4 regions of the Peribacillus sp. NPDC058075 genome follow, and region 2 is predicted to be linked to each of the others. Evidence: riboswitches for the same ligand, from Rfam matches in the RefSeq annotation. Region 2 holds a riboswitch; each other region holds the start of a gene.

Region 1 (2,204 bases), 610 kb from region 2:
GGTTTTTGTCACATAATAACTTCCATAGCACAACAAAATAAATGGAATGCCACAATATAGTGCAATTCGTTGTGTAGGATCAAATGCAATTCCTATGCAAGAAGCCAGGCATAGGATAAAAGAAACGATTGGCACGAGTGGATAAAATGGCGTTCGATAAGCCAAGTCATTTACTGAATTTCCTTCGTTTATATATCGTCTGCGAAATAGAAACTGTGACACGCTAATACTCATCCAAACTACCACCACGGCAAGTCCAGAAATGGATACAAGCACTATGTAAACAGTATCCGGTGCAATAATACTCGAGAACAGGGCTAAGCTGCCGCCCAACATACTGAAAAGGACTGCATGTATCGGAACTCCCCGTTTTGTCAATTTTGCAAATATTGGTGATATAGTTTCCTTATCTGCAAGTGACCAAAGCATTCTGGATGATGCATACAGTCCCGAGTTTGCAGCAGACAAAATGGCAGTTAATATGACAAAGTTCATAATATCCGCTGCATACGGCACACCAATTCGTTCAAGAACTGCCACAAAGGGGCTTTCTAATACGCTTGCATCCGAAATAGGCAATAATGCGGATAAGACAACGATGGTTCCTACAAAAAAGATAATCAATCTCCATAAAGTCATACGGATTGCCTTTGGTATCGTTTTTTCAGGATTCACAGTTTCTCCAGCTGCAATTCCGATTAATTCAGTTCCAGAGAATGCGAAATTCACCGCAAGCATCGTCATTAGAATGGCAAAAGCACCATTCGGAAATAAACCTTCACTTGTAAAATTGGAGAATAACGGAGCGGATTGTGAATGAATGATTGGAATAAAACCCAGCATTGCCGCTGCTCCCAAAATAATAAAAATCACAATGGCAAATACCTTTATAGACGCAAACCAGAATTCGGATTCAGCGAAAAATTTAACGGTCCACGCATTTAATGCCAAGACCAAAATGGCAAATAGTGCACTCCATATCCAGACATTGATTGATGGAAACCATCTCTGCATCAACAATCCTGCAGCCGTGAATTCCGAACCTAGTGCAACAGTCCACGTTAGCCAATACAACCAGGCTACTGTATACCCTGTCCCAGGACCTATGTATTTAGCTGAGTAGCTATGAAACGCACCTGTCTCGGGCATATGTACTGCCAGTTCACCTAGACATAGCATGACTAGATAAACCACTAATGCCCCAATCAGATACGAGAGGATGGTGCCGAATGGGCCAGCCTGTTGAATCGTATAACCCGAACTTAAGAATAAACCTGTTCCAATCACCCCGCCAAGCGATAGCATTATTATATGCCGTGCCTGCATTTCCCTTTGAAATTCATGCTTCCTTTTGTTCTCCATTCTTACTCTCCTTTATCCTGCATCCAGAAAAAACGAAAACGCACTCTAAAAAAGAGTGCGTTACTGACAAATAAACACGTACGGTCTTATCTATCAAGGTTTCACCCCCGGGAATTAGCACAGTGTCATTGCAGACCTGTTGCTGAGGTTTCATAGGGCCAGTCCCTCCACCTCTCTGGATAAGAAATTATTTTTTTATAACTTTATCAATCTATGAAAAAATTGTCAAGTTTTGTTTCGATTTGTAAAGAATTCCTTTAAAGTCCAAACGAACATCGCACCTTTGGCATAGATATGAACTTGTTTTTGGAACAGTCGCTTAAAGTATTAGAATTGCAGATAATGCTAACGAAAAAAATGACGACACCTTAAAAGATGACGCCATTTTTCTTTCATATTCCTTAAGGTCGTTCTATGTCAAATAATTCCCCTAGTTTTGTATAAGTATGACCCGCTAATCTTGCTACAGGTTTTAGCCCATTCTGGTCAATTCGGCCTTTATGGTAAATCTCCTGCTCTATATGATAGCAGACTATTTTCCCTATCAATAAATCACAACCAGGTTTATTCTTGGAACCTGCCAATGGTATCGCATGCTCCAATGTGCATTCAAAGCGTACCTTCGCTTCTTGCAATCCTGGTACCGACACCTTATCACTAACAGCCTGTGTGAAATTGGTAAGACCCAATTCACTTTCGTCAGACGGGAGTTCCTTGGCCGTTCGATTTGCATCAGCAACATTATCTTCATCAGTGATATGAACAACGAATTCACCTGTTTGAATTGCATTTCGGGCCGTGTCCTTCGAAATTCCTTCTTTCCGTTGAACTGAAATGGAAAT
Region 2 (2,204 bases):
TACCTGCAATTAAAATGGCAAGGAAGGAGATTTCATACATTCCCGCCATTCCTTCTCCAACTTTTTGGATGACACCCAATGGTTGATAACTTCCGTCTGCCAACCCGATAATTCCGGCAAAGACGATTCCGATGGAAAGGACCAAGAACACATTGACTCCTGCCAATGCAGTAATCAATACGCAAAGATATGGAAGAATCTTCACCCAATTATAAGACTGTTGGGAGATGTCGGCTTGTTCACCCATCGTTAAAATTCCCAGGATGGCACATGTGATGATGGCCGCAGGTAAAACGATGAAAAAATTCACTTTAAACTTATCCTTCATTTTCGTTCCCTGAGTTCGAACTGCAGCGATTGTCGTATCTGAAATGAAGGAAAGGTTATCCCCAAACATCGCACCACCAATAACGGCCGCCATTGAAAGGGCAAGCGAAATATCTGTTTGCTCACTAATCCCGACCCCGATAGGTGCCAGTGCAACAATCGTTCCCATGCTTGTCCCCATGGATAAAGAAATAAAACAAGCAATAATGAAAATCCCTACCATTAATAGATTTTGCGGAAAAACAGCTAAGGCAAGATTCACTGTTGATTCAACTGCCCCCATGCCATTGGCAACTTCGGCAAATGCGCCAGCTAAAAGAAAAATGATAACCATTAACATAATATTGGCGTCCCCGGCACCTTTACAGAAGATATCAACCTTTTGATTGAATGTCTCTTTCCGATTCATTGCCAATGCAGCTGCCGAAGCAATTGAAATCGCTACAATCACCGGAAATGAATAAAAATCTTTAGTGATGATTCCGGACCCTATAAATAAAATTAAAAATACGACAAATGGGATCAATGCCCATGGATTCCCTTTATTGTTTGCAATCATGATGTACACCTCTTTTTATTTTCCCCGTGACATGTGTCACAGCTCTTATCCTATTAACAGATTTTGCAAATAACACCAGTTCGAATTTGATTATCAAGTCATGGAGCTATAGCCAAGAAACTGTCAGCATAAAAAAGACCCCTTCTATGATAACAACAAGAAGAGGTCTTTTAATTTATAAAAAACACTCTTCTTATCTTTCAGGCGAAACTCAGCCTGCTGGATTTGGCACAGCACTCCTATTAAGTCCGCTGCCGAGACATCTTCGGGCCAGTCCCTCCGTCTCTCTTGATAAGAAGATCTAAATTATATAATTTATCAAAATTACGATGTCAACCAGAAAAGAACCAGGATGAAAAGTTGCCAAAACCAATCTAGTTTCTGGAAAGTCGTTTTGAAAAGCAAATATAAGAGTACAGCATTTTGTCTATTTTCGCAAGGATTAGTTTTACATTACTTCTCATGCACTCCTTACTGGTTATAAAGAGATCTTGACATATGCAGTTAATCAGTTATTTTCATTTATCGGACAGAGTTCATATAAAAAAGAGGTCTAATGACCTCTCAGCAAATTTGTTGTATTAGGGTCGATGAATTATTCTTGGTCGAGTTCACATCAGTCGATACCTCAAAGGCTTCCATCTGTTCCGAATCGAATGACTTTAAATACTGCTGCAGATATGCTGGATCATTATTGGTTGGATTCAACCAATCTTTTTCATCTTCTGGTTTAAGGATGACAGGCATACGATCATGAATGCTAGTCATTAGCTCATTAGGAACGGTTGTTATAACGGAGCACGAATAGACGCTGATGCCTTCAGGAGATTTCCAGGATTCCCAGATACCCGCCATTCCAAATGGAGCATGATTCTTCAGTTTTATTCGCATCGGTATTTTTCTTTCCGGTGTCTTCTTCCATTCATAAAAAGAGTCAGCGATTATCAAGCATCTCTTCCTCATATACGCATTCCTGAAGCTTGCTTTCTCTGCAATGGTTTCCGCTCTGGCATTGATCATCTTGTAGCCCACTTTTTCGTCTTTTGCCCAGAAAGGAATGAGTCCCCACCGAAGATATCCAAGTCGATTCCTTGCCCCGTCATTAATGACGGAGAGCACGGATTGGGAAGGAGCAATATTGTAGCTGAATTGGTATTCCTCATCAAACGATCCTTGAATATCAAACCGATCTTTTATTTCTTCAATGTCAGTGAAAAGAGTAAAACGTCCACACATACTATCGCCTGCCGTATTAGAATTTATTACAGTGTAACAAATCGCTCGGACAGGCACAAATCAGCGTTCTAAAATCCTGATG
Region 3 (2,204 bases), 770 kb from region 2:
CGGTCAGAACCTGATATCATCATTTTACCAGAGCTTTGGACAACCGGATACGACTTAAGCAGGTTAAATGAGATTGCTGATCAAGAGGCGGAAAAAACGATTGAATTTCTTAAAACACAGGCAAGGAAACACGAGATTCATATCGTAGGCGGTTCCATTGCGAAAAAAACGAGCAAGGGAATCTATAACACCATGATAATCATCGATAAACAGGGAAATCTCATAAAAGAATATGATAAGCTTCACTTATTTCAATTAATGGATGAACATCATTTCCTGAAGCCAGGAGAAAAAGATGGTTTATTTACTCTTGATGAAAAAATATGTGCTGGTTTCATTTGTTATGACATCCGTTTCCCTGAATGGCAGCGAGCCCATACCGCTAAAGGCGCCGAAGTTCTCTTCGTTACGGCTGAATGGCCAAAGCCGAGACTCGATCACTGGAGAGCCTTATTGATTAGCCGTGCCATCGAGAACCAAGCCTATGTTGTAGCCGTTAATCGTTCAGGCTCTGATGTCAATAATATCTTTGCCGGGCATTCCTTGATTATTGATCCTTGGGGGAATATCATAAGTGAAGCCGGAGAAGGAAATGAACTCCTGACAGGCACCTTGGACTTCAATAAAGTTACGGAAGCACGTAACAAAATACCTGTATTCGAAGATCGCCGTCCTGATTTTTATTAATTTACCCATTGACAAACTATTTAAAAAGTTGATATTATTTTCCCGAAGATTAAAATTTCAGAAAACATTTACTCTTATCAAGAGCAGGCTGAGGGATAAAGGCCCTATGAAGCCCAGCAACCGACTGTAATACCATTGCGAAATGGGGCGGATTCACCGCCGGATTATAAAATCCACAGAGCACGGTGCTAATTCCACCAGAATTCATATTCTGGAAGATAAGAGGTCCGAAGCCAAAACTTCTGCCTCTTTCTATATGAAAGAGGCTTTTTTATTCTTATTTTGAATCCGGAGGGGAAAAGAATGACTCAAAACCATTCAAATTTTAAGAGATTGACAAACGAAACAGCTGTAACCCTTGCAAAAAAACTTGGGTTGGTCAATGCGGATGCAAGTTTAACATGTAAAGAAATCGGCGATGGAAACTTAAATTATGTTTTTCATATTACAGACACAGTCACAAATAAAGGAATTATAATTAAACAAGCGGTCCCTTATGCCAAGGTGCTTGGCGAGAGCTGGCCGCTGACATTGAAAAGAGCTGCCATAGAAGCGAATGCGCTGATTCATTTCAGAAGTTATTGCCCAGAATTCGTACCGCAAGTCTATTATTCTGATGAACAGCTTGCCATCACGGTCATGGAGGATTTATCGCACTTGAAAATCGTTAGAACAGGATTGATCGAAGGAGATTCATATCCATTGCTTTCACAGCATATTGGTGAATATGTGGCGAAAACGGCATTTTATACATCCGATTATCATTTAGAACCCTCTGCGAAAAAGGAAGTGGCCCGACATTTCACGAATCCCGAACTCTGCAAAATCACTGAAGTCTTTATTTTCACGGATCCATTTTTTGAGGAACTCCCGGGAGATTTCGAGGTGGAATTGACTGATGCCGCCAAAAATATATGGGATGATAAAGAAGTGATCCTTGAGGTCGCTAAGCTGAAACAAAGCTTCGAAACCGAGCAGGAAGCCTTGCTTCATGGAGATTTACATACTGGAAGTATATTTGCAAGTGCAACTGAAACAAAGGTTATCGATCCGGAATTCGCTTTTTATGGTCCAGTTGGTTTTGACCTAGGTCAATACACCGCCAACCTTCTCTTTCAGGCTATCACACGTAATAGCGCTGGAAAGGAAGAGATTTACACACACCTTCATGAATGTTGGAAGGCCTTTGAAGAAACTTATTCCGAATTATGGGATGGCCAAAATAAAAGCCCATTTCGCCATGTGAAAGGTTATCTGCCTTATTTACTGACAAAATTCAAAAAAGATGCATTCGGCTTTGCTGGCTGTGAACTGATTCGGCGAACCATCGGACTTTCCCATGTTGCCGATTTAAATATCATTGAAGATAAAGAAACAAGGATCGCTGCCAAAACGGCAACATTGGAAATTGGTGCTTTTTTAATTAAAAACCGGGGAAAATTGGATGTTCCAGCTGTCATTGAAGCGTTGAAGCAACGTACATTGCCATCTTATTCAACCATTTAAAAGGAGACCTG
Region 4 (2,204 bases), on a different contig from region 2:
AATTTCACCGCATTGATAAGTTTTGCCCCAGCTTCTCGATTACCTTGTATCCCAAATGTAACGACAGATCCAGCTCCCTTTGGCAAATATTTACCCGCAAGGGCTTTATCGGGATGATCCTCATCACCAGGATATGAAACCCAAGTCACGGCAGGATGGTTTTTTAAATATTTAATGACCGACTTGGTGTTTGCCAGATGCTCTTTCATCCTTACATGAAGCGTTTCAAGTCCAAGCGTAAACTGGAATGCACTTTGAGCACTTAGAGCAGGGCCTAAATCACGGAGTAACTGGACTCGGGCTTTCGTTATGAACGCGGCAGGTCCAACTGCCTCGGCGTATACCAGACCGTCGTAACTTGGGTCAGGCTCCGTGAAGCCAGGGTAATTTGGCGAGTTCCAATCGAATTTCCCACCATCCACGATGACACCGCCCAGCGTCGTTCCATTTCCCAGAAGCCATTTTGTAGCAGAATGGATGACAATATCCGCTCCAAAATCAATTGGTCTGCATAGATACGGTGTCGCAAAGGTATTATCAATGATCAAAGGTATTCCTGCATCATGGGCGATTTTCGCTACCGCTTCTATATCAAGCACCCTCAAACTTGGATTTCCGATCGTTTCAGCAAAAATGGCTTTAGTTCTTGGCGTAATCGCCCTTTTGAAATTTTCGGGGTCATCAGGAGAAACGAACTTCACTTTGATTCCATATTTCGGAAGAGTGTTTTCAAAAAGGTTATACGTACCGCCATATAATGTGGAGGCTGAAACAATCTCATCCCCTGCAGCAGCAATATTCAGAATTGAAAGTGAGATGGCCGCCATTCCGCTTGCTGTTGCCAATCCGCCGATACCGCCTTCCAATAAGGCCATTCTTTCCTCAAAAACGCTGACCGTGGGATTATGAAGTCGTGAATATATATAGCCATTCTCCTTTAGGCCAAATAAATTCGCTGCATGGTCGGTGTCTTTGAACAAGTATGCATTGCTTTGGTAAATAGGAACTGCACGGGCACCTGTTCCATCAGCTTGCAGACCGCCATGTACACTCAATGTTTCGAAACGCAACTTTTTCTCTGACATATGATTTCACCTTTTTCTATGGATTTAGTTGGAATTATATGATGGTCTCTGGTCTTTTATAAACAAAAAAACCACTTCAGCAAGAAGAGGTTTCAAGAACACACCTCATCTACCAGAGCCAACACTCTGCTGGAATTAGCACCGTATATAAAATTTATACCGGTTGCCGGGCTTCGTCGGGCCAGTCCCTCCGCCACTCTTGATAAGAACTATTAAATTCTGCCGTTACTTATTCAAAATATAGCATTTTAGATTAACTCAGTCAATGAATTGTTAGAATATTCTTTTTTTAATTTTTTTCTCGCATTCAAATGTCCGCAACAAAGAAACCAACCACGGTTCTGATTGGTTTCTTAGTTGATTTCCTTAAGCAATCCGTACAAATAAGGAACGGATTGAAAAGCATATATTTTTTTGTGCAGCTGTCCTTCTTTGAAAAGCAATAAACAAGGAACACTTTCGATTTCATATGTTTCGGCCATTGCATGGACATAATTCATATTCATTTTGCCTGCCTTCAATTCCGGGAATAGCTCCAGGGATATCGTCAGCATCTTGGAGGCAACCTGACAAGTGCCGCATAAAGGGGTATATAAATATAAGCAAAAAGTTTCCCCATTTTCAACAGCAAGCTTACACTCTTCTTCTTTCCATTCCTGCATCAATTAGTCGTTCACCCTTTGACTTAAAAATTTCATTTTCACATTCATATTAGCAGATAGAAGCACAGTTGCGATATGATGTTCGGGCGAGCTTTCCACTTCTTTGTACATTTTATTAATATACAGGTGGTTCGCTTCCGGCATTTCCCTTCGGAACTGCTTCCGCAGCTTTTCTCCTGATTCATCTGCGTCAAAAAGGAGATAAACATCACGGTCCATCAATTCATCCACTAATTCATCCAGTTTAGTTAATGATATGGTCCCATTCGTACATCTTATTTCCACATCTTCATTTAAAACGGAGGCAACTTTTCTTCTATCGGAACTGCCTTCTACAATGATCACTTTATCGAATTCGCCCCACTCCATGTCATCACTCCATCTCACGAATTATGTGTGCAACTGCCACAGTACAAAATGAAAAAGAGAGCAGGCCTTTTCAGTCCCCCCTCTCCTT

Evidence for each region. A riboswitch is a leader RNA that binds a small molecule or an ion and turns the genes downstream of it on or off. The one in region 2 is predicted to bind S-adenosylmethionine.
Region 1: linked by a shared signal. The riboswitch ahead of mmuP (S-methylmethionine permease) and the one ahead of ACFVS1_RS10630 (Na+/H+ antiporter NhaC family protein) in region 2 are both predicted to bind S-adenosylmethionine.
Region 3: linked by a shared signal. The riboswitch ahead of mtnK (S-methyl-5-thioribose kinase) and the one ahead of ACFVS1_RS10630 (Na+/H+ antiporter NhaC family protein) in region 2 are both predicted to bind S-adenosylmethionine.
Region 4: linked by a shared signal. The riboswitch ahead of ACFVS1_RS18505 (O-acetylhomoserine aminocarboxypropyltransferase/cysteine synthase family protein) and the one ahead of ACFVS1_RS10630 (Na+/H+ antiporter NhaC family protein) in region 2 are both predicted to bind S-adenosylmethionine.

Annotation. Positions count from the first base shown of each region.
Region 1 is NZ_JBHVSL010000001.1:1,533,931-1,536,134, reverse strand. It holds gene mmuP (S-methylmethionine permease) at 1-1,362, opposite strand, end outside; SAM riboswitch class I at 1,446-1,548, opposite strand; gene ACFVS1_RS07725 (flavin reductase family protein) at 1,764-2,204, opposite strand, start outside.
Region 2 is NZ_JBHVSL010000001.1:2,144,699-2,146,902, forward strand. It holds gene ACFVS1_RS10630 (Na+/H+ antiporter NhaC family protein) at 1-883, opposite strand, end outside; SAM riboswitch class I at 1,077-1,184, opposite strand; gene ACFVS1_RS10635 (SOS response-associated peptidase) at 1,451-2,122, opposite strand; gene ACFVS1_RS10640 (hypothetical protein) at 2,183-2,204, opposite strand, start outside.
Region 3 is NZ_JBHVSL010000001.1:1,374,939-1,377,142, reverse strand. It holds gene ACFVS1_RS06970 (carbon-nitrogen family hydrolase) at 1-687, shown strand, start outside; SAM riboswitch class I at 759-912, shown strand; gene mtnK (S-methyl-5-thioribose kinase) at 991-2,193, shown strand.
Region 4 is NZ_JBHVSL010000002.1:156,231-158,434, forward strand. It holds gene ACFVS1_RS18505 (O-acetylhomoserine aminocarboxypropyltransferase/cysteine synthase family protein) at 1-1,085, opposite strand, end outside; SAM riboswitch class I at 1,188-1,294, opposite strand; gene ACFVS1_RS18510 (thioredoxin family protein) at 1,439-1,747, opposite strand; gene ACFVS1_RS18515 (toprim domain-containing protein) at 1,751-2,116, opposite strand.